DNA from 4 places in the Shewanella sp. MTB7 genome. Region 1 is predicted to be linked to each of the others. Evidence: predicted binding sites of a transcription regulator. Region 1 holds the regulator's gene; each other region holds the start of a gene.

Region 1 (7,378 bases):
TTAGGTTTACTTGTTGCCCTATGGGGGTTATGGCTTGATGTGGACATAATTAAAGAGAGTAAGGACAATGCGATGAAAAGATGGATAGTCAGTTTGGTGCTGTTGTCACCTTTGATGTTAACAGCGGCGGAAATAAAGCAGCCTGATACGATTGAACTTAGGGCGGCGGGAAGCTTGAAAAAGGCGATGAACGAGATTATTGAATCTTATGTTCAACAAGGGGGAGAGCCGGTCCATGCTCAGTACGCACCATCTGGCTTATTGCGTAAACGTATTGAGCAAGGTGAGCGCGTTGACCTTTATGCTTCAGCAAACATGAAACATCCACATGCCCTTAAACAGGCAAATAAAGGTGGCTCGGTTGTGATGTTTGCCCGTAATAAACTGTGTGCAATGGCCCAACCCGAGCTTGAGGTTACCAGCTCAAGTCTACTCGATAGTATGCTCAACAATAAGATTAAGTTAGGCACATCGACACCTAAAGCTGATCCGGCTGGAGATTATGCTTGGAAGTTGTTTGCTAAGGCGGAGACGTTAGTGCCGGGTGCTCAATCTCGTCTACAGAGTAAGGCGTTACAGTTGACCGGTGGCGCCGATTCGGCTCAAGCACCTAAGGGAAGAAGTCCCTACGCTTGGGTGATGGAAAATAAGCGAGCCGATATCTTCTTAACTTACTGCACTAATGCCGTATTAGCTCAAAAAGAGCTGCCATCACTGCAGATTTTGGCCATTCCAGAGTCACTGTCGGTGGGGGCTAACTATGGTTTGATGGTGTTAGATAATTCACAGGATGAGGCCGCTGACTTAGCCATGTATATTTTGTCACATGACGGACAAACTATTTTGGCTAAGTATGGCTTTGATGCGCCATTAATTTAAATTATATCTAGGGAGCGACTAGGCTCCCTTTGGTTATAATTGCTAGTGAAGTAAATAGAGAGTGGCTAAACCTAGGAAGGCAAACAGACCAATGATGTCTGTGACCGTGGTGAGTACCATACCGCCAGCGAGTGCAGGATCGATTTTCATCTTCTTAAGCAGTAAAGGAATACATGCGCCTGCAAATCCAGCCACGGTCATATTGATCAACATGGCCCCACCAATGAGTCCTCCTAAAGCAAGATCGTCTTTCCAGAGCCAGATAGCGATAAAAACGAGCACTGACCAAAGGAGCCCATTGAGAAAACCAATCGCCAGCTCTTTACCGATGAGCCAACGGGAGTTACTTTTGCCTATCTGTCCTAATGCGAGACCACGGATCACCAAGGCTAAGGTTTGATTACCGGCAACACCGCCCATACTGGGGACAATGGTCATCAAAATAGCAATGGTTGCGAACTGCTCTATTGTCCCTTCGAACATATTACTGACTGAGGCAGCCAAAAGTGCGGCAAACAGGTTGATGGTTAGCCAAAGTGAACGTTGAAGCGTACTTTTTAATACTGGACCGAAAGTATCTGCATCATCATCCATACCCGCCATTCCCATCATGGAATGTTCGGCATTTTCCCTGATGACGTCGACCACATCATCGATGGTAATACGACCAAGCAGCTGGTTGTCATCACTGATAATAGGCGCTGATATCCAGTCATGACGTTCGAAGAGTTGTGCCACCTCAATGTCTGACATGCCGACAGGAATACCTTCGAGCTTGTCATCCATAATATCTCGTATGGATGAGTTCGGATCACAAGTCAGCAGATCTGCTAGCTCTACACCACCAAGTAATCGGTCCTGTTTATCAACTACATATAAAGTATCAGTGGCTTCAGGAAGATTTCCTCTAATCCTTAAATATCGTAGAATCACATCGATATTGACATCCGGGCGTAGTGTTACTGTATCGGTATTCATGATACTGCCAGCCGTGTCTTCCGGGTAAGAAAGAGCTTGTTCAACCCGAGTTCGATCTTGACTACTCATTGTCTGCAGAACTTGTTTGAACACACTGTCAGGCAGGCTACGTAATATATAGGCGAGATCATCGGTGTCCATGCGAGCGGCTGCTTTTGCAACTCGTTCGGGACTCATCTGTTTTATAAAACTGTCTTTGAGATCTTCACCGAGCTCATCGAGGATCTCACCGGTTTGATCTTGATCGATGAGTTGCCATAAGACCTGACGAGTTCTGGGCGGGGATGATTCGAGAATAAAGGCGATGTCAGAGGCTGCCATATCATGGAGCATATTTCTGACGTGGACAAACATACCGCTGCCTAGGGCTTGAGTTAGCTGGTTTAATCGTTGATCAGTAAGCGCATTATCTAATACTTCAATTGGCATAGCGCTCCCCTCTGAGCTATCTGTATCTAGGGCTAAATACAGATTTACGGTGGTTATATGAAATTTTTGTGATGCTTAGTGGTGAGGTTTAACTAGCTTCATCAAATTTGGCGTCAACTAGGGCGCAAATGGCATCGAGTGCCGCACTTGCATCTTGACCTTCTCCGAGTAGGGTTATGGTTTTCCCTATACCCGTTTCTAACATTAATAGGCCTAACACACTCGCCGCAGAGGCTTTCTTATCACCTTGTATGATGGTGACTTGGGCATCAAATTCCGAAGCAAGTATTGCAAGTTTAGTTGCTGCCCGTGCGTGGAGGCCTAGCTTGTTACAGATGGTAACCTGACGTTCCAGTTTAGTCATTGCTTAATTCACGGTGGCGAGCTTGGACTGTATGTTTGCTTTTGCTAAAGAGTTTAGCTAGCTGCTCTGTGACATAGACAGATCGATGTTGGCCACCGGTACACCCTATTGCAATTGTGAGATAACTGCGATTGTTGCGTTCCAGTTGTGGCAACCAAGTTTCCAGTAGATTCTCAATTTGCCAGATAAACTTATTAACAGTGGGCTGCTGGCTAAGGAAAAGTTGTACTGGCTCATCGAGGCCTGTCATTGGTCTAAGCTCTGGCTCCCAATGGGGATTGGGTAAAAATCTGACATCAAACATAAAATCAGCTTCTACGGGCATACCATATTTGAATCCAAATGATTCAAAGTTAATGACTAACTCTTTATCCACACTGCCTAATAAGATCTCCCTAACTCGGTTGCTGAGATCGTAAATATTCAGGTTTGAGGTATCAATATAATGATCGACAAGTTTAGAGAGTGGTTCTAACAGCACTCTTTCATGATCTATCGCCTCTTTGAGTGAGGTTTTATTTTTTGATAGTGGGTGGAGACGACGTGTTTCACTGTAACGTTTGAGTAGAACTTCATCGCTTGAGTTTAGAAAGAAACTTAATAGCTCAGTACCTTCTGGTAGATTTGAAAGCTGTTTCTCTAACTCTGTTTCGTGCATATTACGAACATCCACACTAATAGCCACAAGGTCTGTGCTATCTTTGAGCTGTTCAAGTAATGTGTCCATAAGTGGCAAAGGTAAGTTGTCGACACAGTAGTATCCGAGATCTTCCAATACCCTGAGGGCGACAGATTTTCCCGAACCGGAGCGACCGGATACCATAACCAGTTTCATTGTGTTATCACCTGATAAAGTTCTGACTCATCTTGTGTTTTTCGTAACTGCTTTAAAATTAGTTTGTCATTAAGCTTTTCTGCCATAGCAGATAAGGTACTTAAATGCTGCTCACATTGATCAGCTGGAACTAATAGTGCAAATAATATATCTACCGGCTGTTTATCAATAGAGTCGAAAGCAATTGGCTCCTCGCACTTTATGAGTACCGCAACGGGTTGACTAATATTGGCTAACCTTCCATGTGGAATGGCTATGCCGTTACCTATACCTGTGCTGCCCATTTTCTCTCTGGCTAAAAGACTTTCAAAAATCTCTTGAGAGGAAAGGTTAGGGTACTGGACAGCGGCAAGATCGCTTATAAGTTCCAGTACCTTTTTCTTACTGCCCGGAGTGGCGCAAGTTGTACATTCCGGCTGCAGGATAGTGCTTAATTCCATCGTTAGTGTTTTATTTGCTTCTCTTTATGTTTAATAACCTGACGGTCGAGCTTATTTATCAGGGAGTCGATTGCGGCATACATGTCAGCATGTTCTGACATAGCAAAAACCTCTCCACCAACAAGATGAAGTTTAGCTTCTGCTATTTGCTGCATTTTCTGAACATTTAAAATAACGTGCACATTATTGATCTGATCGAAATGTCGTTCAAGCTTTGAAAATTTTTCTTCAACATACTGACGAAGAGATGTTGTGATTTCGATATGATGACCTGTTACGTTAATTTGCATAGAAATACTCCTCCGGACTCGATTGTGTTTGAAAGCACGCTCGTCGATTAGAGGTTTACATTGCATATTTAGGTATCTGACTAACGTCACAATGTTTAACCTCAACATATTAATATCTTAATTTTCAAAAATATTCTATAAGCTCTTTCTTTGATTTGATGGTGGTATGAGCAAAGCCTCACGGTACTTGGCTATGGTTCTTCTCGCTACTTTAATGCCTTGTTCAGCTAACAGTAGTGCCATCTTACTGTCACTTAATGGTTTCTGTTGGTTTTCTGCAGCAACTAGCTTCTTAATAAAGGCGCGAATTGCGGTTGATGAACATTCGCCACCGTCGTCGGTACCCACATGACTTGAGAAGAAGTATTTCAGTTCAAAAATACCTCTTGGGGTGTGCATATATTTTTGGGTTGTGACACGTGAAATGGTCGATTCATGCATCTCGACCTCTTCAGCGATGTCATTTAACACCATAGGCTTCATCGCTTCTTCACCGTATTCAAAGAAGCCTTGTTGAAACTTAACAATGCAGTTCGAAACTTTAAGTAAAGTATCGCTACGACTTTCTAAACTCTTGATAAACCACTTAGCTTCCTGCAAGTGTCCACGAATAAACTGACTGTCTGCCTGACTTTTAGTGCTGCGGGCCATGGATGCATAATGTTGGTTTACATTTATTTTGGGTAAGTAATCTGGATTTAGTTCAACTATCCAACGACCTTTTTTCTTGGTCACTGTGACATCAGGGATCACATATTCATCACGGTTTGGTGTTATGGCGAGTCCTGGACGGGGATTCAAGGTTTGAATCAACTCTATTGCTTGCCTTAACTCATCCTCTTTTAGTTTGGTTTTACGCATTAAGAGACGGAAGTCTCGGCCGGCGATAAGATCCAGGTGTTCTTTGATTAACAGTCTGGCGTTATCAATATGAGGCGTTGTGCTAGCGTATTGAGCGAGCTGGATGAAAAGACATTCGCTGAGATCGCGTGCTGCGACTCCAATAGGGTCAAAATGTTGAATACGTTTAAGTACAGCTTCCACTTCATCGAGTTCAATTTCGGGATCGCCCATAGCCTCTAAAATATCGTCAGTATTTTGTGTCAGGTAACCACGTTCATCGACCGCATCAATAATGGCGGTAGCAATGGCGAGATCGTTATCTGAAAATGGGGTTAAATTCTTTTGCCACTCAAGATGCTCAAATAAACCTTCACTGGTTTCACCTTGAAAGGGGAGATCGTCGTCTCGCATTGCACCCGAAGCTGAATTAGGGCTTGCCGTATAGACTTCATCCCAAGTGGTATCCATAGGCAGATCTTCAGGCATAGAATCTTGTGCTAAGGCCTCGGAAGTTTCCAATGTCGAACTGTCTTTTTCGACGACAGTTTCAGCGGAAGCACTGAAATCTGTTTCATCATTTATCTTGGCATCGCTATTGTCAGCTGTTGCGTCGACCTGCTCTTCATCCAACTCAAGTAGAGGGTTGGAGTCTAGTGCTTGTTGGATCTCCTGTTGCAGTTCCAGTGACGATAGCTGCAACAGACGTATGGCCTGCTGAAGCTGTGGAGTCATGGTTAAGTGTTGACCCATTTTGAGCTGGAGTGACGCTTTCATGTACTGCTATTCCCTTCTTTGTACTTATTAAAATGAGAAAGCCTGCTGGAGTTATTTTGGAAGTCTTCGCTTCCTAAATACACTTCATTAGAATGAGTAATATCGATGTATCATATCCATTTTCTAGGGGGGAAATCATTCCCTAGATTAACTATAGCTTGAATTGTTCTCCTAAGTACACCGCTCGTACTTGCTGATTGTCTAAGATTTCTGCGGGTGTTCCTTCGGCAATTAAATTTCCATGACTCACGATATAAGCATGCTCACAAACGTCTAATGTTTCCCTCACGTTGTGATCAGTAATAAGCACTCCAAGACCGCGACTCTTGAGCTGTAAAATGATTTTTTTAATGTCGATGACCGAGATAGGATCGACGCCAGCAAAAGGTTCATCGAGTAAAATAAACTTTGGGTTCGCGGCTAATGCTCTTGCTATCTCTACACGTCGACGTTCGCCGCCGGAAAGCGACATTCCTTGACTATCTCGAATATGAGTAATATGAAACTCTTCCAGTAGATGTTCTAGTTGCTCTTCTCGTGCATTTTTATCAAGTTCATCTCGAGTTTCCAGTACGGCCATAATATTATCTCTGACCGATAACTTTCTAAAGATGCTTGCTTCTTGGGGCAAGTAGCCTATGCCTTTACGAGCACGCAGATGCATAGGATCTAGGGTGAGATCATCATCATTAATAAAGATCCGCCCTTTATCACTTTGAACTAGCCCTACGACCATGTAAAAAGTGGTGGTCTTCCCTGCACCATTAGGTCCAAGTAGACCAACAATTTGGCCGGTTTTGACGGTTAAGCTGACATCTTGTACTACGGCACGGTTCTTATAGCTTTTCGCTAGGTTTACAGCCTTTAACGTCAAAGAGCTCATTTAATCTCCTGAGTGTTTAATGCAGATTCGGCTAGTGTCTTTGGCTGTTCAACTTGTGCTTCTGGCTGAGCTTTTGAAGGAGCGGGTTGTGTCTCTGGCTTTGTGTCTTCTTGATAACTTTCAGGTTGAATTATAGTGATAACACGATCATTACCTGTGCTCTCGGCAATGAGCTGTTGTTTAGCAATGTTATATTGAATTTGATCGCCTGTAACTTGACTGCCATCTTGCTCAAGTGTCGCATTGCCCTTCAAGATAAGCGTGCGCTTAGATAGTTCGTAGCGGATCTCTTTGGCACTGGCATGTGCCGGACGGCCATCTTCCATTATTTGTGAGTAGGTTGCCGGATTACCTGTGGCAACCAAAATACGCCCACCAGAGCCCTCTTTGGTGAAAGCTCTGAGCATATCAGCATGTATTCTTACTGAGCCTTGAGTCACTTCAACTGGGCCATTAAATATGATTTGATTATTTTTAATATCAGCTTCTTGACTTGCCGCAGATATTTTAACTTCTTGTCGTAAATCATCAACTTTTGCTAAGCTACTAAAGCTAACTAGGCAGAGTAAAGCTGTGATGACACAGGTATTTTGTTTCATATATTCCTTCAATTTGACCTAATAATTGTCAATTATAATCACCTAGGTACTTGAGCACTCTCTA
Region 2 (7,378 bases), 950 kb from region 1:
AACCTCAAAGAGTTAGTTGCTATTGCAGGCAAGAATTTCACCTTCGATTCGATTGGCACTGATACCACCTTAGCCGATGCCTTTGCCAGCAAAATAGGCGAGCTAGGCTCTGCATCACGTCAGGCTAAGATGAACTCTGATACGAGTAAACAGCTACAGATGGAAGCACAAAACCAATGGGCCAGCACCAGTGGCGTCAATATGGATGAAGAGGGAGGAAACCTTATCATCTACCAGCAGGCATATCAGGCTAACGCTAAGGTTATCTCTACTGCCGACACACTATTTCAAACCATTCTTAACACCGTTTAAGCGATCATACTATGCACGTCAGCTCACAAACTATTTCCAACAGTAATCCCAACAGCATATAAAAGGTCACACCATGCGCGTTAGCTCACAAACCCTTTACAGCAATAACCTTTATAATCTGCAAAATACCACGACAGATCTTGCTCGTCTAAACGAAATGATGTCGACAGGAAAGTCATTACTGAATCCATCAGACGACCCAATAGGTGCCGTTAGAGTGCTCGGAAGCGAGCGAGATATGGCAGCAATCGACCAGTATATTAAGAATACTGAATCACTCAGCAGCAGTATGGATCGCGCAGAAACCAACCTTGCCAGTATCGTCGAATTACAAAATCGCATGCGTGAAATTTCAATATCATCTAGCAACGGCAGTCTATCTGTTGAAGATAGAGCCGCTTACGCAAACGAGCTAAGTGAGCTACTCAGCGCCGTGACCGACACACTCAACGCCAAAGATGAAGGCGGTAACTACCTATTTTCCGGTAACCTAACTGATACGGCTCCGATAACGATTGATAGTGACGGCAATTTTGCCTATCAAGGCGATAATAGTCATCGCGAAGTACAAACCTCGAGCTCATCCTGGATGACTGCCAATGTCACTGCACAGGAACTTATCTTCTCTAACGGCAGTGCAGATATCCTCAACCAGACACAGGATTTTATCGATACATTAAACGACCCTAACCTGAGTCCGGGGGATCCGGCTTTTGATAATATAAGCCAAGGTATGCTAGAGACTCTTAATGACACATTAACCAGCATAAGCGGCGCGATTACTGATATTGGTGGTAAGCAAAATAGTATTAGTCTGATCCAGACTTCCCATGAAGATATGGTACTGCTCAATAAAGAAGTTATCGGTGAAACCGAGGGACTGGACTACGCTCAGGCCACCGCTGAGTTTAATATTAAGCTAACCGCCTTAAAAGTGACCCAGCAAACCTTTGTACAGATCAGTAAACTGTCACTGTTCGATCAACTGTAATCGATGAAGATGCTTAATGGTGTTTCCGATAGTCTACATGTTCAGCAACGCAGCCAACCGCTGCTTGCTGCTACAGTTGAGCGGCATAAAGATAAAACGCCCACGGCTCCTCCTGTATCCACACTCTCTGCCCACAAATTAAAAGTCTATGCTCACTGGGCCAGAGTCACTCAGGGACAACATAATATCTCAGCCTCTCAAGTTGCCGATCATGGGATCAAGCAGGTCATGCACCTTTTAAAGCAACTCAAAAAACGAGTGCAAGATATTCTCACACTCACAGGAGAAAAGCGGACAGCAAAAATTAATGAGGCTAGCTTGCTGCAAGCTCGCTTGGCTCAAGTAAATATCAAGTATCAAAATAAACCCTTATTGGACCATCAACTAAATCTTATCTATGCAGAACGTCCATCAAGTCCTAGACAGTTTATTTTACGCTCCATCGAGTTAGCCCAAACTAAATCAAGAGATGAGCGCATATTAATACAGATAGAGAGCAACTCAATTGCAATTACGCTCCCAGCAAAACAATCTCAATACCGCCTAAGGGATAAACTAACGAAACCGCTAGCAGAGTTAGGTATAACAGTAGAAGCATCACAGTCGGCAACAACGATATTTAGCTGTGATGAGGCTTGTTGGCAGAAAATAGTCCAAGGAATTATGATGACCGGACAAGGGCAAAGATTACCTGCTGGCGAAGCAAGAAGGATTAAAGTTGAGGAGCAACTTAGCTGGCAAGATCCCAGAGAGTGGCGCTTTAACACCAATGCAGAGCTCAAACAGACCAGTGCAAAAGTGGATAAATCCCTGTTTAAACTTAAGCAACAATTGCAGGAACTCAATGACGCGAGTCAGAAAATACACCGCCAACTTAAACATGCCAATCAACACACATTTGATGAGTTGGAGAGCACCCTGTTGAGCCTAGAGCGTTTGATGCAGGCCACTCCATTCTCACTGCAGATGACCTCAGTTATGGCACAGGCAAACGTCACTCGCTCACAGGTTTCATCTTTATTGTGTTAATTAAATGCTGGTGCAAGTGCAAGCACCAGCTCATCACTTAGTTCCAATCACTAATAAGATAGCAACACAGGGAGAATAATATCTCTTTTCTGCAACCACTTACGACAACAAGGTTAGAATCGATGCCAGTTCGTCAAATTTCTCTCTATCAAGTAGCTCAACAACGTATTGACTGTAGTCCGCCTTGTGTTGCCTACCTGTGTGGTACACCTGAAAACAGAGGATAATGTCATGCTCAGACAAGCCTTGCTTGTAGGCTGACATCACCGACAAATAACAGCGTAACATAAAGAAATCGATCAACATCACTCGGAAAGCTTGTGACGGGGTAAGCTTATCGACTTGTGGAAAATTCATGTGGTACACGTAATATAAAAGGTAACGAGTAAACAGATCTTGATGTGCTGTCAATGCTGGCAGTGCTTGTGTTTTCCAAGCTTGATTAATGCTTGCCATGGTAATATTTTTGTTATCATCGGCAATGGCGATAACCGCCTGATTTAACTCTTCAAATCGTGCGCGGCCCCGGCCATTCTTATTCGTGTTCAGCCACATTTGAATTGAGCTAAAAGCATGCATTTGTTGATCGTCAGTATTGTCATTAAAGCCCTCGAAGTGCCGCTTTAACTCACCGCTGTCATTCAAACTCACTAACTGCTGAAACATACTATCAATGGCGCTGCTATCAAGTTGCCCCTGTGACACACTTTCAGCCGTCTTCATCAAGATCCCGATAGCGGTAAGCCCGTGCTCAAGCTGCATATCCGATTTTAACAACAACTCAATGACATACTCATGTGACTTTTTCGCCCACATAGGCGTCGCCTTAAACGAACGCTTGTGATTAACCTCCATACGCTCAAAATGAAAAGCATTAGGTTTTAACAAAATGACTCTGGCCGCTTCAGGGCATGATAAAGAGAGGCTTTCATAACGATCACCATCTTTCATATGCGCTACCCTTGGGTAGGTCTTGCAGGTGTGACTCAATAACGCCTCCCCCGCTTTAGCATGAATTTGACATAGCTTATTTTCATCTAAAAAACCACAGGCTCCGTCATCATTCAAAACCGCCTTAGCCCATACCTGCTCGCTTTTTTTAATTTTTTTTAACGCTGTTTTTGCCAAGATTTTAAGATCAGTATGCGCCAGCGTTTTTTTATAACTTTGCTTATCAATATGAATATTCCAGCCATAACAGCAACTGTCCTCACACTCGCCACCAATACAACTAAAATTAGTAACAAAACTGGGCCTAACGAGCACATGTTTCATCTGGTTCTCTTTTTAATCAAGCCTAAATATATTGACTAAAAGCGACCAATATTACAATTAACTAAAGTCATTTATTGCTAAATCAGGTTAAAGATTCAGATATTCATTTGTTATTTTTCACAATGTTAATCAACAGGTTAAAAATAAAATCAGCCTTTGCTTTCAGTTTCATAACGCTTTGTCGTTTTATAATTTCAGACACCAAACAATAATTTGAAATTTAAAGGAAGATACCATGTTATCTGTAATGACTAACAATGCGTCTAACATCGCGCAAAACTCTGTAACTAAAAGCAATGACCTACTTAGCAATGCTATGGAGCGTTTATCAACGGGTCTTCGCATCAACAGTGCAGCTGACGATGCTGCCGGTCTACAGATCGCAACTCGCTTAAACGCTAACGTAACCGGTATGGAAACAGCTAACCGTAACGTATCAGACGCAACGTCTATGCTACAAACTGCCGATGGTGCACTCGATGAACTAAACAATATTGCGACTCGTCAAAAAGAGTTGGCAACTCAAGCTGCCAACGGCGTGAACTCAGCTGAAGATTTAGTTGCATTGAATACTGAATTCGCCGAACTAACGAAAGAAGTGACTCGTATCGTAGAGAACACTGAGTATTCAGGTAATAAGCTGTTTGATACATTAAATGCTGAAGTAGAGTTCCAAATTGGTGCAGGCGCAACTGAGCAGATGAAAGTTAAAGTTGATAAAGCAAACCTTGCTGGTGTTGCTGATGACATTTCAGCAGTCGGTGCGGCTAAAGCTGCAATCACTAAAGTTGATGAGTTTATCGATAAAGTGGGCACAGAGCGCTCAAACTTAGGTGCTAACATCAACCGTTTAGGCCACACAGCGTCTAACTTGACCAACGTCACCGAGAATACTAAAGCGGCAGCTGGTCGTATCATGGATACTGATTTTGCAGTAGAAACAGCAGCTATGACTAAGAACCAACTACTGGTTCAAGCAGGCACTAACATCTTATCATCAGCTAACCAAAATACAGGTTTAGTTATGGGCCTATTGGGTTAATTCTTCCTCCCCAATACACACTTTCTAAAAAGGGCCTTATGGGCCTTTTTTCATCTCTTATTGTTACAAATTCTACGGTTTCACTTCAGCCACCCTGCCATTAGGTCGCCTTAACGAGGCAGTAAACAGGATTAGAACCCTCACTCTGTATCTGCGGAAGTAGTGCTTCCCACAGAGACGCAATAGCGGAAAGCGAGTGAACATTTCGTACCACGCAAATAACAAAAACCATTTAAAAACAGTGCATTAATTATTGGCACAGAGATTGCCATAATAACAAAATTGGAGGGTTATAATGATTTCAGGTATGGGTGGCGCCTCATTCGCCGAACAGCTAATCATCGTAGAGCGTATGGGCAAAGATCAAATATTCAAAACCAACATGACCAAATATGAGTCTCAACTCGATGCCTATAAGATCCTCGAGCGCAGTCTGGATAAGATGACCAGTAAACTGGAGACTATTAATGGTGATGCTTTCGAAAGCAAAACTTCATCTATCAGCGATGACAACGCCTCTATCATGGTCGAAAGTGGCGCACCAACAGGTAACTATGACCTGTATGTTGAGCAATTAGCACAAGCACATCAGTTAACGAAAAGCTTTTCCAGCGAAACTGAAATTTTACCGACTACAGGTATGTTAAGCATTCAAGTTGGCCCCAACGCAGCAGACATCATAGAGATAGATATGGCGGTTCTCAACGCCGATGGTACCCGCACTGTTGCGGATCTACGAGATGCTATCAATAACCATGCAGGCAACCCTGGAGTGCAAGCATCTTTGGTTAGAACAGGCGGTCAAGTCGAACTAATGCTGACATCCAAAGAGACAGGTGAAGCCAGTGCCATCAATGTCAAAATGGATGGCGCAGACTGGGGAATGACCGAGCGTAAAGCAGCTCAGGATGCCAAGGTAAACCTTAATGGGATCGATATTACCAGCAGTAGCAACAATCTTGTAAATGTCATCGATGGCGTCTCGATTGAGCTCAATAAAGCCCATGTTGTAGGCGAAAGCAGCAGCATCAAGATCGAATCAGATACCGACTCTAGTGAGCAGGCAATTGAGGACTTCGTAGATATCTTCAATGACTTGATGGATGAAATAAATAAATTAACTCGCTCTATGGGCAGTGAAGAGTTAGATGATCTCAATGATGAGAATGCCGATAAAGATGATAACGGTGATGAAGACAAAGATGATGAAGATGACGACTTCAACTCTTCCATTACCGAAGATCAGCTAGGCATACTCAAGGGTGATTCAAGCATCAGAATGCTGCAACAGGGCATGCGTGATGCCATCTTCGATGCTGCACCTAATGGGATGCGTTTATCGGATATCGGCGTTGAAATGGGCCGTGATGGCAAACTCGATATCGACAAAGATAAGCTGACTAAAGCGCTAAAAGATGATCCTGATGCGATACAAGCCATGTTTACCGACCAAGGCAGTTATATCGATAAACTCGATACCATTATCGATCCCTTCACCAAATTTCAAGGATCTATGGATCTCAAACAAGAGAACCTAGAGAAACAGATCGAGCGAGTCGAAACAAGTATGGATAATCACGATAGGCATATGGAGCAAAGATACCAAATTTACCTCGCACAATTTACCGCAATGGAAGCCACAATTAACCAACTAAATTCCGCCAGCGCATTGTTTTACTATGGAAAATAATAATTATGTTGAATGAGCACGATCCTTTTAATGCCTACAAACAGACCAGTCTGGATGCAAGAGCAGCCGCGGCTAATCCCCATGAAATGGTGCGCATGTTACTCGATGGTTTACTGGATGAAATCGAGCGTACCAGTGGCTTTATGCAACGACGCAGTTTTGAAGATAAAGGCCAAAGCATTAATAAGTGCCTCAACATAGTGCATGGACTCAACTCAATGCTGGATCTCGAAAATGGCGGTGAAGTAGCAAGTGGACTAAACCGCCTTTACGACTACTGTAGTCGACAACTTGTTACCGCTAGCGTTGAGAATAGCCCACAAGCTTTAGAACCCATTACAAAGGTAATTTCAAATGTTAGAGAAGGCTGGGCCAACCTCAACTGAGTTGTGGAAACGATTTGAAACAGCACTGCAACAACATGCCAATGCTCAAGACTGGGAGCGAGTCACCAAGGTGAACACCTTAATGATTCAAGCATTAAAAAAAGCAGGTAAGCCGGCAACAAGTTCTCAACTTGCGGCCCGAAAATCCTTGGCTGAAACCCATGCAAAAGTGTTACAGCGTCTCAATATTGAGAAAGCTAGATTGCAGTTAGAGATGTCTCAATTTAAAGAACAACAGGATGGTTTAGCAGCGTATCAGCTTACATCAATAAGTGGAAAGCGTCATGATATCTAATACCATTTCGTCATCCACTACGACTTATGGAGCCAATAATAGTCCAACCATAAATGCTAAGAAGATGGCCTCTGCAAGTGAATCGTCTTCAGAAACGCCCTATGCCATGTTTACCGGTATGCATTTTTCACAACTCAATAAAGCTGATACATCTACAATACTCCAGGGAGCCGACACACATATAGACAAAGCAACATCTAGTCACTTAGTTAATGGAAATGCTCCTCGGGTACTCACAGCAGCTCAGGATTTTCAACTTAACTCTCCGGCAGGTATACCAACTCAAAGTCAGCCTAGGACTGCCACTCCACAGTCACAAAATAGCGCAAACCTTAGCCTTCCATCGTCGCCTGTTGCC
Region 3 (7,378 bases), 3.0 Mb from region 1:
CCATCCATTTCAGGCATCTCAATATCAGAGATAATTAATGGGATCTCTTTTGACACATCATCCATCTCTTCAGCCATCTTGGTTAGTTTATTCAGTGCATCTTTACCATCAATGGCTGTATCAATTTGCAACCCCAATGCTTCAAGCGCACGAATAATCTGCTTTCGAGCCACTGCAGAATCATCTATCACCATAATATGGAAATACTGTTCTTTATCTATGGTTAGACTCTCACTAAGTTCCTGACTAATTTCAGTCTTAACTGGTGAGATCTCGTCGAGAATCTTTTCAACATCTAGGATCTCAACCAATTCTCCTTCAATCTCAGTAACAGCCGTTAGATAGGAGTATTTTCCAGAGCCCTCTGGAGGCGGCATAATCGCCTCCCAGTTCATATTAATGATACGTTCAACTGATCTGACAAGAAAGCCCTGAATACTTCGGTTGTACTCAGAGATAATAATAAAGCAACCATCGATATTCTCGATAGGGCGACCACCCGTTGCCGCACTCAAATCGATAACCGAAATAGTTGCCCCGCGAATATGAGCAACACCTTTTACGAAAGGATTTAGTTTAGGTAAACTTGTAAGAGGTGGGCATTGGAGTACCTCTTTAACTTTGAACACGTTGATTCCAAACCTTTGGCGACCGTTAAGCTTAAAAAGTAGAAGCTCTAACCGATTGGCCCCAACTAACTGGGTTCGTTTGTTAACTGACTCAAGAATACTTGACATAATACGCTTGCCTTGTCGTCTTTTGGATGCTGACCTACATTTCATTATTCAATGAGTATAGGCATATTAATTGCTTAAGTAGATAGACCTCACAACCAGACCACTGAATTAGTCAAGTTTCTGACTCATTCTCTCGATTTGAGAAATGTAAAATCTCGGTCTTTACGAAAGTATAGGTGTAATCTAGTGAATCAAGCTAGTCTATTCATTATGAAAATAAAAAATATACTCATTTTATTTACGGTTTTCTTTTCTATACCGAGCTTTGGCGCAAGTCAGGCTAGTATACCCAGCTTATCGGCCATATCTAAATTAGCTATAGAGGTTATAGAGAAAAAGATAAATGTTGCTGATGGAGCTAAGATTAAAATTACCCCCCAGAGCTTAGACTCCCGTCTTACCCCACCTTTATGTTTACCACCAATAAAAGCAGAACTCGCGACAAATAGGGCAATAAAACGAACAAATACTGTTAAAATAAGTTGTGATAGCCCGCAGCTGGATTATCCTTGGCAGATATTTCTCTCCGTTCGTGTCGACATTCTTTACCCGGTTGTCGTAGCAAGAGAAACCTTAGGGCCTGGTGATCTACTTTCTAGTGGCGATGTTTCAGTTCAATATGTAGACCAAACCTATTTAAGGGGACAGCAATTTGATACTGTCGAACAGGTTATCGGTACGCGAGTAAAACGGCGAATTCCGCCTAACCAACCTATTTTTAGTAACAACCTCTGCTTTGTTTGCAAAGGTGATATTGTATCCATATTCGCACGTTCACGGACTCTAGTGATAAAAACAGTAGGTGAAGCACTACGTGATGGCAATTTAGGTGATAGAATCCGTATCAAGAACACGAATTCCAATAAAAGCCTACATGCTACAGTGATCGGTGTCGGTGAAGTTGAAGTTAGAATGTAATAACAATAAAAATTTACTAAAGCTCTATCCATCACTGCCGATATATGGGTATGTTCTTCCTTTTTTACTGCTGGAGCCTAATGATGGCTATTAATATTAAACAAGTAAATACAGCTGCAAACTCTCATATTGGCAAAACATCGGCGAATAAAACCGATCCCCAAGCAAACCAGACAAATAGCAATGCGAGTTCAATTAGTTCTCCACCAAAAAGTGATTCAGTTTCAATCACTTCCAAAGCTCAGCAATTGCAAAACATTCAATCAAAACTCGGTGATATTCCTGAAGTCGACAAGAAGAAAGTAGCTGAAATTAAGCTTGCTATCGCAGAAGGTCGCTACAAAGTTGATCCAGAAAAATTAGCGAGTAATATTGCTATGTTTGAAAATGAACTTAAGGATCTTAACTAGTTTTTATGAGTCAATTATCTATCATCATTGAAAAACAACACCGGCTATTACAAGAGTTAAAAGTAACGATCTCTGAAGAAAAAAGCGCACTAGTTAATCAAGATGCAGAGCTTTTACTTTCTCTCGCTTCCAGTAAAGCTAAGTTACTTGATGCCCTTAAGGCCAACGATGACAACTTGTCATCTCAACCTGATATCGCGAGTTTGTCATCTGATCCTCATTTAATTGAGCTGGTAGATATTACCAAAACAAAACTCGCAGAATGCCAGCAACTTAATATAGAAAATACCAGCTTAATCGAGCTCAATATTGCCAGCGTTAATCGCTTCGCTCAAGCTCTGCAAGTGAGTCGAAATGCGTCGAGTCTAACCTATAATGACAAAGGCAAGACTTCAACCATATCCTCATTAGGCAACAACTTAAAGGCTTAGCAAGCTGAACGAGGTTATGGCTCTACAAAGCACGAGTTCTCACTGGACTATCGGTTAATTTCATCACTCCTGAATCGTTCCCTATTGCACCAAGCTGACTCAATAGTTAGTCAACTCAACGTCATTCAGGCTTTCAAATTAATGAAAGCAATGGTAATCGTCAGAAATTCGACACCTGATAGGCTCGTGTAATGCGGGTGATAAAAAAGTGGCAAGAGATTACTTGCCACTGAAATACTAAAAACGGTCTTTAAAAATAGGTCACACTCTTTATTTTCTGAGGTCTGCTATTTTGTTGGTATAGCGCCCAAACCTGAGAAAAGTCCAGTTCCAACTCAGTCACATAATGCTCACCAGCAGGGTAACTTTTTACCACTTTCGCCCCTCTAATAATGCCTGTCACTGACGCTTGAATGGTGTTATCGGTCAACATCCAATCATTCACCTGACTGCTGGCAGACAACTCCTGGCCATACACCTGTTCAGCTAACTCACGGTATGCAGCGATTTTAGATGCTTGCATCGCCATCAACACACGTTGTGACTTATCCTTTGATGGTTGAGAATCCAAGCTCGCGTAACCTATTGCAGTGAGTTTAGGAAAACTTTCTGGTTGTTGAGTTTCCCACTCAATGTATCGATCATCAGAGGCACAGCCCGATAGTGCAAGCATCATCAATATTAACCATCTATTCATTTCAAACCTCCAATCACCTGCACCTCTTGCATTCCCATATGGTTATTTCGGTAAAGCAAACCATCTTGAGATACCACTTTCTCTGAAGACCTTAAATAACCAGGTAACTGCGTGAGCCCAAAACTCGCTTGGGAAGCCGAAACAACCCGGTTATTGGTTATATTAACAATTCTAGCATTCACGACCATGCCTTCGCTGCTCATGCTCATGGTGGACACTAACACATGTTCAACGGCGATATCTGCTGGCAACTGTTGCCAATTTCTTGTCAATATAAAGTCACCTTCAGGAGTCACACGTATATTCTCGCCCACACTAATATCGACCAAACTGAATTGATGTTGATGCATCGCAGCAGTCAAACCTTGCTGAAGTTGAAGACCCACTGCGTTGGTTTTATTTAGATCTGCCAACAATACAGGCGTTGACACCAACAAAGGTTGATTAGACCGTAGAGCATCATTTTGCCTCACCAACTCATTTACTATTTGCTCAGACATGTGATTAATTGCCGAACTTGACGGCAATCGATTGCCGTCATCAAGTATAGACTTAGTTGTGTGCTTAACTTGAGCACAACTGCTAAGAAACGAGACAAAGAAGATAAGCAGTATGATACGCATGGCTAAACCCTAAATTAAACAAACGAAAAATAAACAACACTGATGGCTAAATCAGCAAAGTTAATGACATACACTAAACCAATATCGGTTATTTCTTAAAGAAACAGCAAGTATCAAGCCAAGTAAAAGAGTCATCCCATTTAGCCCAAAGAAACTAAATATCTGTAATAGCATTTTATCGGCCCTAGCGAACATAACTTTACAGCTCTTTATCTTTCTATCATCCCTTATCTCTGACTTACAGGCACACAAATTGCTTTATTAACCATAAGGAAACGAAGCGCCACAAAAACGACACAGTCGAATTCAAAAGTATGGAGATAACATTATGCAGGGAACCGATTCCACCCCTTATAATAATCAGGGGAAATACGCCTTCTGGCGGACTGCCGTAGCCAGTATCGAACTTGGACAAGAGGAGTTCACCCAACTGCATCAAATTGATATAGCGATCAAGAACCCAAGGATATCCTCAATTGGATCTTGTTTTGCTCAACATGTTGGTAAGTGGCTCAACAGTGGTGGCTACCAGTTTAATCAAAGTAAACTTGAAACGAATCAAATCTCCAGTTTTGCATTTGGCAACCTATACACTCCAAGGTGCCTTCTGCAGTGGTTTGATATGGGTGATAACGATAAGTCATTCGACATCAATAGTGCGGTCTACACCCATAACAGTATATATTTCGATCTTTTGAGACCCAGCTTTAATCCAGAAGGTTTCGACTCACAAGCCGAGTTAGTTACAGCCAGGCTCGCGGCATCAAATGAGATGCGAAAGACGATATTAGCGACAGACCTACTGGTTTTTACCCTTGGATTAACCGAAGCATGGAAAGATAACAGTGATGTTTATTACCCAAGCTGCCCAGGAGTGGTATCAGGTCTATTTGATGACTCAATTTATACCTTCCATAATTTCAGCTATGAAGAGATCCGCACCGATTTAGAAGAGATTGCTACCCGGCTAAAATCTATTAACCCCCAAATTCAGATCATTTTGACCGTTTCACCAGTCCCGCTCACAGCAACCATGACAAACAAGCATATTATGGTAGCCAATCAACATTCTAAATCATTGTTACGCACTGTGGCGGGATTTCTGAGTGATAACCATGTTGATTTCTCTTACTTCCCCTCCTACGAAATCATCACCGTTCCCGGTGCAGGAGATTTTAGATTTGAGAAAAACCTTAGATCGGTCACACCTCAAGCGGTTAACTATGTCATGCAGCACTTTCGTTCCGTTATTGATAAAACGACTCATGTCATATCACCTCAAGAAAAAACAGTTAACACTCTACAGTCCGGAATAAACGTCTCGAGCAGTGATGAAGTGGTATGCGAAGATGAGCTACTCGAAGCCGCAATGAAGCTGCAAGTAAACCCAACACAGCAACAAAAAATTGATATTAGTCTGTTTGGTGACAGCCACATGGGTAAATTGTCCACTGCATTTAGCAAGATAGATATCCAACATTGTGGCGGTATGGTGATGAATGGCTCCGGATTCTCACAAAAGAAATTTGCCATGTGCGATGCCGAATATTTTGTCCCACTGGAGAGTGCGGTATCGAGAAAGCTATGGTCAAGAATATTGAATAACTTGAACAATCACCTGCAGGATAAAACCACGGCGAACTCCACCATCATCACCAACCTTGGCATGCAGACACACCAAAACATCTCGCGATTTTCAACATGGTTGGAACAAACATACCCTGAGGGAGTCGCTGAAATCACCACCAAAGAGTTTGTCGATTACTTCAACGATGATTTAACCGATCAGCTATCCATCCTTTTAAAACTTCACAATCATGGACATAGAGTGATCGTGGTATCCGATCCGCCTTTCTGTCAATATTTTAAAGAATCAAAGTCGATGACAAACATAATCTACTCATACTTTTATGCAATGGAATATGTGTGGAGTCAACTCGGCATCACCTTTTTTAATGCTGCTGCCATCTTTGATCAAGAGGTGTCAGATCCTCAGAGTTATCTGTCAGATATTGAATATGATGATGGCAATCATGATTGGATCCACGGTAATGACAAGTATTACACCTGGCTTGCAGAAAAATTACTCACACTGGTAAATCAAGATTAGCCTTCACTTGCTAAGTTCAATGCAGAGTTGAACTTAGCGTCCCCTCAGTTGTTTCATGTGCATGATTCAACTTGCTATGAATATCTAATCAGCCCACTTAGACTCGCGGTGTTTTTCAAGAACGTAATGACTCCATAAAGGCACATTTATTGCTTAATACTCTCTATAACTTATTATCAGTGAATCAACTGTCATTTTTATGTCGATAGATACATTAACACTGCATCTACAAGGATAAATGGATAAAAGATGAAATTTGTAGCCTTGCTTCTCCTTACCTGTCTCTCTCTCTATTCGCAGTTAGCAATCGGGGCCTGGGTCGTGGTCAAAGGAGAGTCGAATATCGTCGATGGCAATGTGACCAAAGCTCGTGAAGATGCCATTCATCAGGCTCTTACCTATGCAACATTGCAAAATGGAGCCAGCTTTACCAGCACACAAACGGTTAATAATGGCCAGTTAACCCAAGACAGTTTCTCAATAAAGCAGCAATCTCAAGCCGCTAAAGTAGAGTTAATCAACGAACTGATTGAAGGCGATAAACTGACCGTCATGATCAGAGTCGATGTAATAGGCGCTAGTTCACATCAGGCCCAGTGTGAAAGTCAGTCGCTAAAAGCTGCTATCCTCGTCCCCCAATCCTTGATTAACGACAGAACCCAGTTACGTTACGGCAACATCGGCTTCTTTGAAAAAGCACTGTCTGTACGCATTAGCGATACATTGACTCAAGCATCAAACAGTAGTTTCCCTCACTTACATGCAAACGAGCGATTAGATATAGAACAAGCCTTAGTCGATATCAGAGGGTATCGACTTCCTAGTTGGCTCAGCGAAATAACCGATAGCCAATACGTGCTGCTACCTGAAATTATCGATATCTCAACAGATCCAGCAGAAAATCACATGTTGGGACTCTGGAGCAGTGATCCTATCCGACAATTTCAACTCAGACTTTCCCTATACCATGGTATAAGTGGCGAACAGATCTGGAGCCAAGATTACACCTCATCAGCGCCGTGGGAGTTTAAACGCCAAGAGACCGTGCCTTCAAACCAAAACCGATTCTGGAACTCTGCCTATGGGAATAATATTGATAAAGTACTACTTCAAGCCATTCAAGATATAGATCGTAGTTTAAGCTGTCGCCCCATTCTTGGTCAGATAGTCGCCAAACAACATGACCGGCTGATAATCAACCTAGGCCGGCGCCATGGCATACGTGTTGGTGACTCCTTCCAGTTAGTCCTGCAAGAAAACTTTCCCGACCGTTTTGACAAGATGCGCGCAGTCGTCGGCAAAAGCCGAGCCACAGTCAAAATAGATCAAGTCACCCAAGATACCGCCACCGCTGTTCTTGTAGATCAGAAAGCAGCCTATAATGTTCAGGTTAATGATATCGCGATAAAAATTTGACCACAGACAAGCAAACGGTTTGCTGATTTAATCAAC
Region 4 (7,378 bases), 520 kb from region 1:
CAGCTTAATGAGGGTTCCGTGTCTTGGACCTCTTAGCTAGCAGTTACAACATACTGGTTATTTCAGCAAGCTCGATAACCTCACCGGGTTGCATAGTGGATAGATGCATATCGCCAATGCGTACTCGGATTAATCTCATGGTAGGAAAGCCTGCGGCTGCAGTCATCTTGCGGATCTGCCGATTTTTTCCTTCACTGATGGTGATAGAGATCCAACTCAATGAGGGTTCCGTGTCTTGGACCTCTTAGCTAGCAGTTACAACACATTGGTTATTTCAGCAAGCTCGATAACCTCACCGGGTTGCATAGTGGATAGATGCATATCGCCAATGCGTACTCGGATTAATCTCATTGTAGGAAAGCCTGCGGCTGCAGTCATCTTGCGGAACTGCCTGTTTTTACCTTCACTGATGGTGATAGAGATCCAACTCAATGAGGGTTCCGTGTCTTGGACCTCTTAGCTAGCAGTTACAACACATTGGTTATTTCAGCAAGCTCGATAACCTCACCGGGTTGCATAGTGGATAGATGTATATCGCCAATGCGTACTCGGATTAATCTCATGGTAGGAAAGCCTGCAGCTGCAGTCATCTTGCGGATCTGCCTGTTTTTACCTTCACTGATGGTGATAGAGATCCAACTCAATGAGGGTTCCGTGTCTTGGACCTCTTAGCTAGCAGTTACAACACATTGGTTATTTCAGCAAGCTCGATAACCTCACCGGGTTGCATAGTGGATAGATGTATATCGCCAATGCGTACTCGGATTAATCTCATGGTAGGAAAGCCTGCAGCTGCAGTCATCTTGCGGATCTGCCTGTTTTTACCTTCACTGATGGTGATTGAAATCCAGCTCATAGGTCCGTGTCTTGGATCTCTTACTCTACGACCATTTTCCGGTAAGTCAGGCTCAGTATCTAGCTTGAATACTTTACAGGGAAGTGTGAGGTATTTGTTGCCCTTGATACCAATCTCTACACCTTGTTGAAGACGAGTAATAGCTTGGTCATCTATGTCGCCATCGACTTGAACATAGTACTCTTTCTCTACTTTCTTACTTCGTACTTGATGGCTAACCATGCCATCAGTTGTTAGTAATAACAGTCCTTCAGAGTCATGATCTAAGCGCCCAATTGCCATAGTACCTAGAGGAAAGTCGGCGAGTTCAGCTAACAGTTTTTTATTCTTTTTGGTTTCAGGTACAAATTGACTGAGAAAGCCGTGGGGTTTAAAGATTTTATAATGGTGATGACGCTCTTCAAGTGAATTAGTTGTAACTTGGGTTATTTCATCAGGCATGGTGGCATAGTTTAATCAAAAAGATGCACTATTATAACGTTTAACTAAGTATAAAGATGCGGCGCCATCCTATTGAGTTATTTGGATGATTGAGATTGATAGCTAATAACAAATGACAGCGTTGTCATTTGGGGTTATAGTAATGTTACAAAATGCTAGGGTTAGCAACTATCGCGTCTTCAGTAGCAGGATAAAAACGTGAGATTGATACTCATGTTATATTGTTCTGGCTTTAAACCGATTATTCACTTTTATTGAGCTGAGCTCTACGTTAAAGCGAGTCTATATAATGCAAATCGTTATCTTAAAAAATAGTGCTGAAGTTGCCGAGTATGGCGTCAATATTTTTATTAAACAACTGCAGAACAGATCCGACTCAGTGTTAGGGTTGGCTACGGGCTCAACCCCTTTAGTTCTATATCAAGGCTTGATTGAGGCTAATAAGGCGAACAAGATCTCTTTTAAAGATGTGACTACCTTTAATCTAGATGAATATCTGGGGTTGGAAGGGAGTCACCCACAGAGTTATCGCTACTTTATGAATGAGCAGTTATTCGATCATATTGATATCAATAAAGCGAAGACATTTGTGCCACCAGGTGATGCTGAAAACCCAATCCAAGCTTGTGATGGTTACGAAGAAAAAATTCAAGCTGCTGGAGGAATCGATATTCAACTTCTAGGCATTGGACGTAATGGACACATTGGCTTTAATGAACCCTCTTCAGGTTTGATGTCACGCACTCGAGTTAAGACTCTGACTAAAGCAACCATTGAGGATAATGCCCGCTTTTTTGCTGCAGATGAATACCAACCGCACCTATCGATTACCATGGGAATTGGTACCATTTTGGATGCGAAGAAAGTAGTGTTATTGGCGACGGGTGAAAACAAGGCGGATGCGATTTTAGCGACCGTTGAAGGCGCACTTACTGCATCATGTCCCGCTTCTGCATTGCAACTTCATAAAAATGCAGTGCTTGTGATTGATGAAGCAGCAGCCTCTAAGTTGTCAGATCGCGATTTTTATAAGCATATAGAAAGTGAAAATCAGAAGTTGATGGCACGTTTAGAGTTGTAGTCGCTAATTCCCAGTGTTAATACGGGAGTTATTAAGTTAAATGAGGACAGCTGAGGCTGTCCTTTTTTGTGGGTGTGTACTTTACAACAACGAAATATAAGAGTAGTTGAGTGACTCATCGGGTGCTGACAAACCAATTAAAAGTGACTAACGAGTCTCTTATCTTTATCAAAGCCTGCGCTGTTGAATCGCTCAGGATAACCTGAATTAGTGACAATGGGTTCAGGTTATTGGCAATTTTATTTAGCCTCATAAAGTTCATATTACCTTCATTCCTCATTTCAGCTAATCGAAGTAGTTACTTTAATATTGACCTTTTTCGCTTTGCAACTTGCTTTTCATTTTGAAATTTAAACAGTTCAAAGCTGACTTATTATCTCTGGTAAAAATAAAAAAGTTAGCTTCTTCAGTCAGTTAATTTCTTGGTATGCACCTTGCTTAGCTCTAATACCTAGATTTTAACGGGGCTTTAAATGAAAGCATTATCTTACTTGGCTCGTAGTGGAGGTCTTCCCAGGTTGCCAAGCGGATTTCATTTTCCAGTTACTCTAGTGATGTTTATTTATAGCTGTGATCTCAAGTACATGGAACTACCAATTGTATTGAGGGACTGCTCCCTCATTAAAGTAGAGGTTTATTATGAAATATAGATATCAACTTATGTCCCTTACTTTCCTGAGTGTTGTTAGTATTCCTATCGCAGCAGAATCGGTAGACTTGGATTTCTCTAACCAAATGGAAACCACCAATGTATCCACTGGTTTTGGACCATCCTATGATGGTCCTATCATGCGTTTTCTCAACGTAGGAACTCATAACGGAAAAACTATTGATGCCAAGGTGAGCAGCTCGATATTTGGTGAAGCTAACTTCCTTTATCATACCCCCAATTATAAAGAGGGCGCGGGAGAGCCTCAGGGAGATATTGGTTTTCTCTATGAAACCACAGCTCCAGGTGCTGCAGGCCTCATCTATACATTTGAGTTTTTTGATGGTACAGATGGCCTTTCTGCCACCTTCTCGGTGCCTTACACTATTCCAGAATTCGATATGATTGGTTATGACATCGATGGCGAATCCGTACAGTCTGAACAAGTGCGTGTTTTCAAAAGTGAAGGGTTCTTCAGCTACCAAACAGGCACCGCTGCTGCCAGTCTCACTGCAGAGGAAAGCGCCGATGGTTTGTCGGTATTGTTCAGTGGCCCCGGCACTAATTTTAGTGAAACAAACACATCTGGCGCCGTAAAATTCACATACAAGAACACATCAGCAATAACACTTCAGTTTGAAACCGTTACAGCTTCCAACAGTTACCTGCCAAACCCTATTTTTTCTGCTTTTGACGGTAACTGGGAGTTAAGTGGTTTTACCGATCCGGTTACCAGCTCTAATTCGTCAGACTTTGGTGATGCGCCTAATGAGTACAACACGCTACAAGCTAGCAACGGTGCTGAGCACGCTATATCGACTAGTTTGTACCTAGGTTCTAACATTGACGCTGATGATGATGGTCAACCGAGTCTTGGGTCATCAGGTGATGACTTAGATATAGATGGGAACGACGATGACGGCATCACGCTACTAACTAACCTTGAAATAGGCTTAGATGCACTAATAAATGTTAGTGTCTTTGGTGAAGGCTACTTACAAGCTTGGGCTGATTGGGATATGAATGGCAGTTTTGATGAAGATGAGCAAATCATAACTAACTATGCGGTCAGCAATGGGCTGCAGGTTATCCCTATTCGTGTTGGTGACGATGCGGTAGTTGGACAAGCCCAAACACGATTCCGTGTTTCTAGTAGCCCTAATATACCAAGCAGCGGTTATGTTGGTGATGGTGAAGTAGAGGATTATGTGTTCAATGTCACTGACTTAGGTACCACTATTCAGCATTCAGGTTTTTACACCGCAGCCTTTGAAGATAACTGGCCCGAAGTCGGCGATTTCGATGTCAACGACGTAGTAACCTATTACCGTACAACCATCATCATTAAAGATGACAAAGTATTACGATTTGATATCAATGGCAATATTACTGCTTACGGTGCATTTTACGGTAATGGTTTAGGGTGGAAACTTGAAGGTTTCGTTGAGTCAGAGGTTAACCTTCAGTTGTCTCGTGTGGTGAAAAATGGAGTCACTAGGTCAAACATTTCGCCGTTCACAGGTGAAGAGAAAGACTACGCAGATGTACCTGCTGGACAAGACCTTGTTGTCGTTGCCTCTTTGAATCTACGAAACGATATACCGATTAATCCAGAGTGTCTGTTCCACCGTACGAATCCTACTTGCGGTGCATCGCTAGAGGCTGAACAAATGACATTCAGTATCTCTCTGCCGTTTAATGTGGGTGATGAACCGAGTGTGAGTTCAGTTATGCCTCTAGGGGGATATGATCCATTCATTTTCGGACCGGGTGAGGGACTTTATCATGGATCTAGCTTCTCTAGTCCTCCAGGAAAAGAGTTAGAAATTCACACTGCTGACTTTCCACCTACAACCAGAGGAACCTTGGTTTCAGACTACTATGGTATTGCTCAAGATGATTCAGACCCAACAAGCGGTAAATACTATCGTACCAGTGGAAACTTGCCATGGGGGATTTTGATTTCTGTCCCTTGGAATCATCCATCAGAGTACGTTGATATTAGCCATGTGTATCCAGACTTTGCAGAATGGGCAACCTCAGGTGGTACAGTTAAGCAAACTTGGTATCTCAACCCTGATGCTAGTAAAACCTGGACAACGACAGATGACCAATAAGGAGGATATATGAAAACGATTAATCTATTATTAAGCACTGTAACCCTCGTTTTTCTTTCAGCTTGTGGTGGGGGAGGTGAGGAGTCGACGCCTGAAGTTGTTAGTCTGCCACCAGTTGTTACTCCACCAGTAACGACGCCACCTGACAGTGGAGATGAAACATCGATACTAGTAAATACCAGTGACTTATTAATCCCTGATGGATTTGATTTCACCACTGAACGAGAGGTCGCCTTCAACCTCTCCGTTGCAAGTTCACAAAGTGAACGGGGATTTATGTCGGTGTACACTGGATTTAATAATGGGGTTGTCGACTACAATTCTCAAATCATCCGCACGCCAATGAATGTGGGTGTAGAATTCAAAAGTAACATCATGATCCCAAATCATTTGGATAAAGTTTGGGTTGAGATCTGGTATCCGGCTGCGATAGGAAGCGAAGTTAAAAAGCAGTTAGATATCGTTAATGGGGTGGTAAACGCTGTACTCTAAATAACGTGTTGATTAAATGCCTCCGCTGGGAGGCATTTAATCTCAGTTGAAAACCATTACCTACAATCAATTTCTGAACTAAATCGCTTTGAATTTCCACTGAACTCTACACTTTCAAGTGGTTGGATATAAACTAGAAACAAATATCAGAGTCGATTTTAATTCTGATGGGAAAACTTCATAACCACAATCGTGACTCACCGACAAATCTAGGTTATTCAGTCTGTTTTTTCAGATAAACTTCCAGCAAAAATGCGCAATTGCTCTATGCTCTTTTACATATATAGGCCACATTTGCTAAACGATTGACATTCTTTTATGTTGGGTAATAGGGGCATTTTAAGCGGAGAAGAGTATGTTGAAGAAAATATTAATCTTACTAAGTCTTATTATTGCGTTGCCATTAATCATCGCTCTGTTTGTTAAACAAGATTATGCGGTGACAACCTCAGTCATTATTGATAAACCTGTTACTGAGGTCTTTGATTATATAAAGTACCTTAAGAATCAAGACAACTTTAGCGTCTGGGCAAAGATGGATCCTCAGATGATAAAGAGTTATCGCGGCACAGACGCAAGTGTAGGTTTTGTTTCTGCTTGGGAAAGTTTACATGAAGAGGTTGGCATCGGTGAGCAGGAGATAATGAGCATTGGGGACGGAAAGCGGATAGGTTATGAACTTAGGTTTTTCTCTCCTTTTGAAGCGGTATCCCCAGCTTTTATGTCCTGTGAAGCTATCTCTCAAAATACCACAAGGGTGACTTGGGGCTTTAAAGGGCATATGGACTATCCGATGAACCTGATGCTGATGTTTATGGACATTGAAGCCATGATAACCAAAGACCTATCTCAGGGGTTAGCATCATTGAAGGAGATTATGGAAAACTAAAGTCTGGGCTTTCCAATAATGGATTCAACAATGTAAATGCAATTGATAATCATTATCAACTGAATTACTGTCTCGCTACATTTTACAAGGAGCTTCCCTTACAGGTACTCGAGGCAGAAATATGGACCAAAAATTCAAGTTAAGATATCCGACATTGTTAATCGCACTCGCTGTTTCTTTGTCTGGCCTGGTATTCGCGGCAGAAACTAAAGCAGATGAACAAGTAGATAAAACTCAAGATGCGAAGATGGAGGTGATCACCATTAGTGGTAAAGGCCTTATCTCTTATGTGAGCGCATCGGCATCAAAAACGGATATGCCAATTATCGAAACGCCCTCTTCAATCTCGGTATTAACGGATAAACGAATAGCTGATCTGGGGGCTGAAAGCCTTCAAGATGCCATTGGTTATGTGGCGGGTGTTTATAATGGTCCATATGGCGTCGATACTCGAGGGGATTGGGCACAAATTCGAGGCGTGTCGCCACTGCAATATCAGGACGGTTTGCAGATGATGTTCGGTAATTATAATAACGTCCGGATTAACCCTTACATGTTGCAACAGATTGAAATTTTAAAAGGTCCCTCTTCGGTGCTTTACGGTCAGGGTTCAACAGGTGGCATCATCAATATGGTGACTAAGCGTCCAGAAGCTGAGCAACAAGCTGAGATTTGGGCGCAGGTGGGTAACTACAATCGTAAGCAGTTAGCTGGGGATATTACAGGCTCACTCAATGATGATGAGTCTGTGTTGTATCGTCTGACCGGTTTGTATCGAGATAGTGAAACCCAAACCGATTATGTCGATGATAATAGCTATTTTATCGCACCGGCAATCACTTGGTATGCCACC

The links. The regulator sigma-54, encoded in region 1, starts transcription at its own class of promoters, with help from an activator protein. The targets are predictions, from matches to a motif close to GTTGGCACGNNNNTNGNNT.
Region 2: fliD (flagellar filament capping protein FliD) is a predicted target of sigma-54. The motif match lies at 4,902-4,920, and genes of this name have one in related genera.
Region 3: HWQ47_RS09125 (flagellar assembly protein FlgT) is a predicted target of sigma-54. The motif match lies at 6,063-6,081, and genes of this name have one in related genera.
Region 4: HWQ47_RS21670 (LruC domain-containing protein) is a predicted target of sigma-54. The motif match lies at 2,800-2,818, and genes of this name have one in related genera.

What each region holds. Positions count from the first base shown of each region.
Region 1 covers NZ_CP085636.1:5,487,335-5,494,712, reverse strand. The annotation lists gene HWQ47_RS23990 (molybdate ABC transporter substrate-binding protein) at 73-879, shown strand; gene mgtE (magnesium transporter) at 922-2,286, opposite strand; gene HWQ47_RS23980 (HPr family phosphocarrier protein) at 2,375-2,650, opposite strand; gene rapZ (RNase adapter RapZ) at 2,643-3,485, opposite strand; gene ptsN (PTS IIA-like nitrogen regulatory protein PtsN) at 3,482-3,925, opposite strand; gene hpf (ribosome hibernation promoting factor) at 3,928-4,215, opposite strand; gene HWQ47_RS23960 (RNA polymerase factor sigma-54) at 4,351-5,832, opposite strand; gene lptB (LPS export ABC transporter ATP-binding protein) at 5,984-6,715, opposite strand; gene lptA (lipopolysaccharide transport periplasmic protein LptA) at 6,712-7,314, opposite strand.
Region 2 covers NZ_CP085636.1:73,666-81,043, reverse strand. The annotation lists gene flgK (flagellar hook-associated protein FlgK) at 1-312, shown strand, start outside; gene flgL (flagellar hook-associated protein FlgL) at 386-1,303, shown strand; gene HWQ47_RS00350 (hypothetical protein) at 1,307-2,332, shown strand; gene fliB (flagellin lysine-N-methylase) at 2,432-3,607, opposite strand; gene HWQ47_RS00340 (flagellin N-terminal helical domain-containing protein) at 3,843-4,649, shown strand; gene fliD (flagellar filament capping protein FliD) at 4,945-6,339, shown strand; gene fliS (flagellar export chaperone FliS) at 6,345-6,725, shown strand; gene HWQ47_RS00325 (hypothetical protein) at 6,694-7,020, shown strand; gene HWQ47_RS00320 (flagellar hook-length control protein FliK) at 7,010-7,378, shown strand, end outside.
Region 3 covers NZ_CP085636.1:2,157,837-2,165,214, reverse strand. The annotation lists gene HWQ47_RS09160 (chemotaxis protein CheV) at 1-737, opposite strand, end outside; gene flgA (flagellar basal body P-ring formation chaperone FlgA) at 948-1,655, shown strand; gene flgM (flagellar biosynthesis anti-sigma factor FlgM) at 1,739-2,065, shown strand; gene HWQ47_RS09145 (flagella synthesis protein FlgN) at 2,071-2,496, shown strand; gene HWQ47_RS09140 (LPP20 family lipoprotein) at 2,747-3,193, opposite strand; gene HWQ47_RS09135 (FlgO family outer membrane protein) at 3,190-3,816, opposite strand; gene HWQ47_RS09130 (GSCFA domain-containing protein) at 4,145-5,926, shown strand; gene HWQ47_RS09125 (flagellar assembly protein FlgT) at 6,176-7,342, shown strand.
Region 4 covers NZ_CP085636.1:4,970,114-4,977,491, reverse strand. The annotation lists partial or broken gene HWQ47_RS21700 (pseudouridine synthase) at 1-36, opposite strand, end outside; gene HWQ47_RS21695 (hypothetical protein) at 44-220, opposite strand; gene HWQ47_RS21690 (hypothetical protein) at 256-432, opposite strand; partial or broken gene HWQ47_RS21685 (pseudouridine synthase) at 468-672, opposite strand; gene HWQ47_RS21680 (pseudouridine synthase) at 680-1,297, opposite strand; gene nagB (glucosamine-6-phosphate deaminase) at 1,587-2,378, shown strand; gene HWQ47_RS21670 (LruC domain-containing protein) at 3,018-5,144, shown strand; gene HWQ47_RS21665 (hypothetical protein) at 5,154-5,636, shown strand; gene HWQ47_RS21660 (SRPBCC family protein) at 5,992-6,525, shown strand; gene HWQ47_RS21655 (TonB-dependent siderophore receptor) at 6,647-7,378, shown strand, end outside.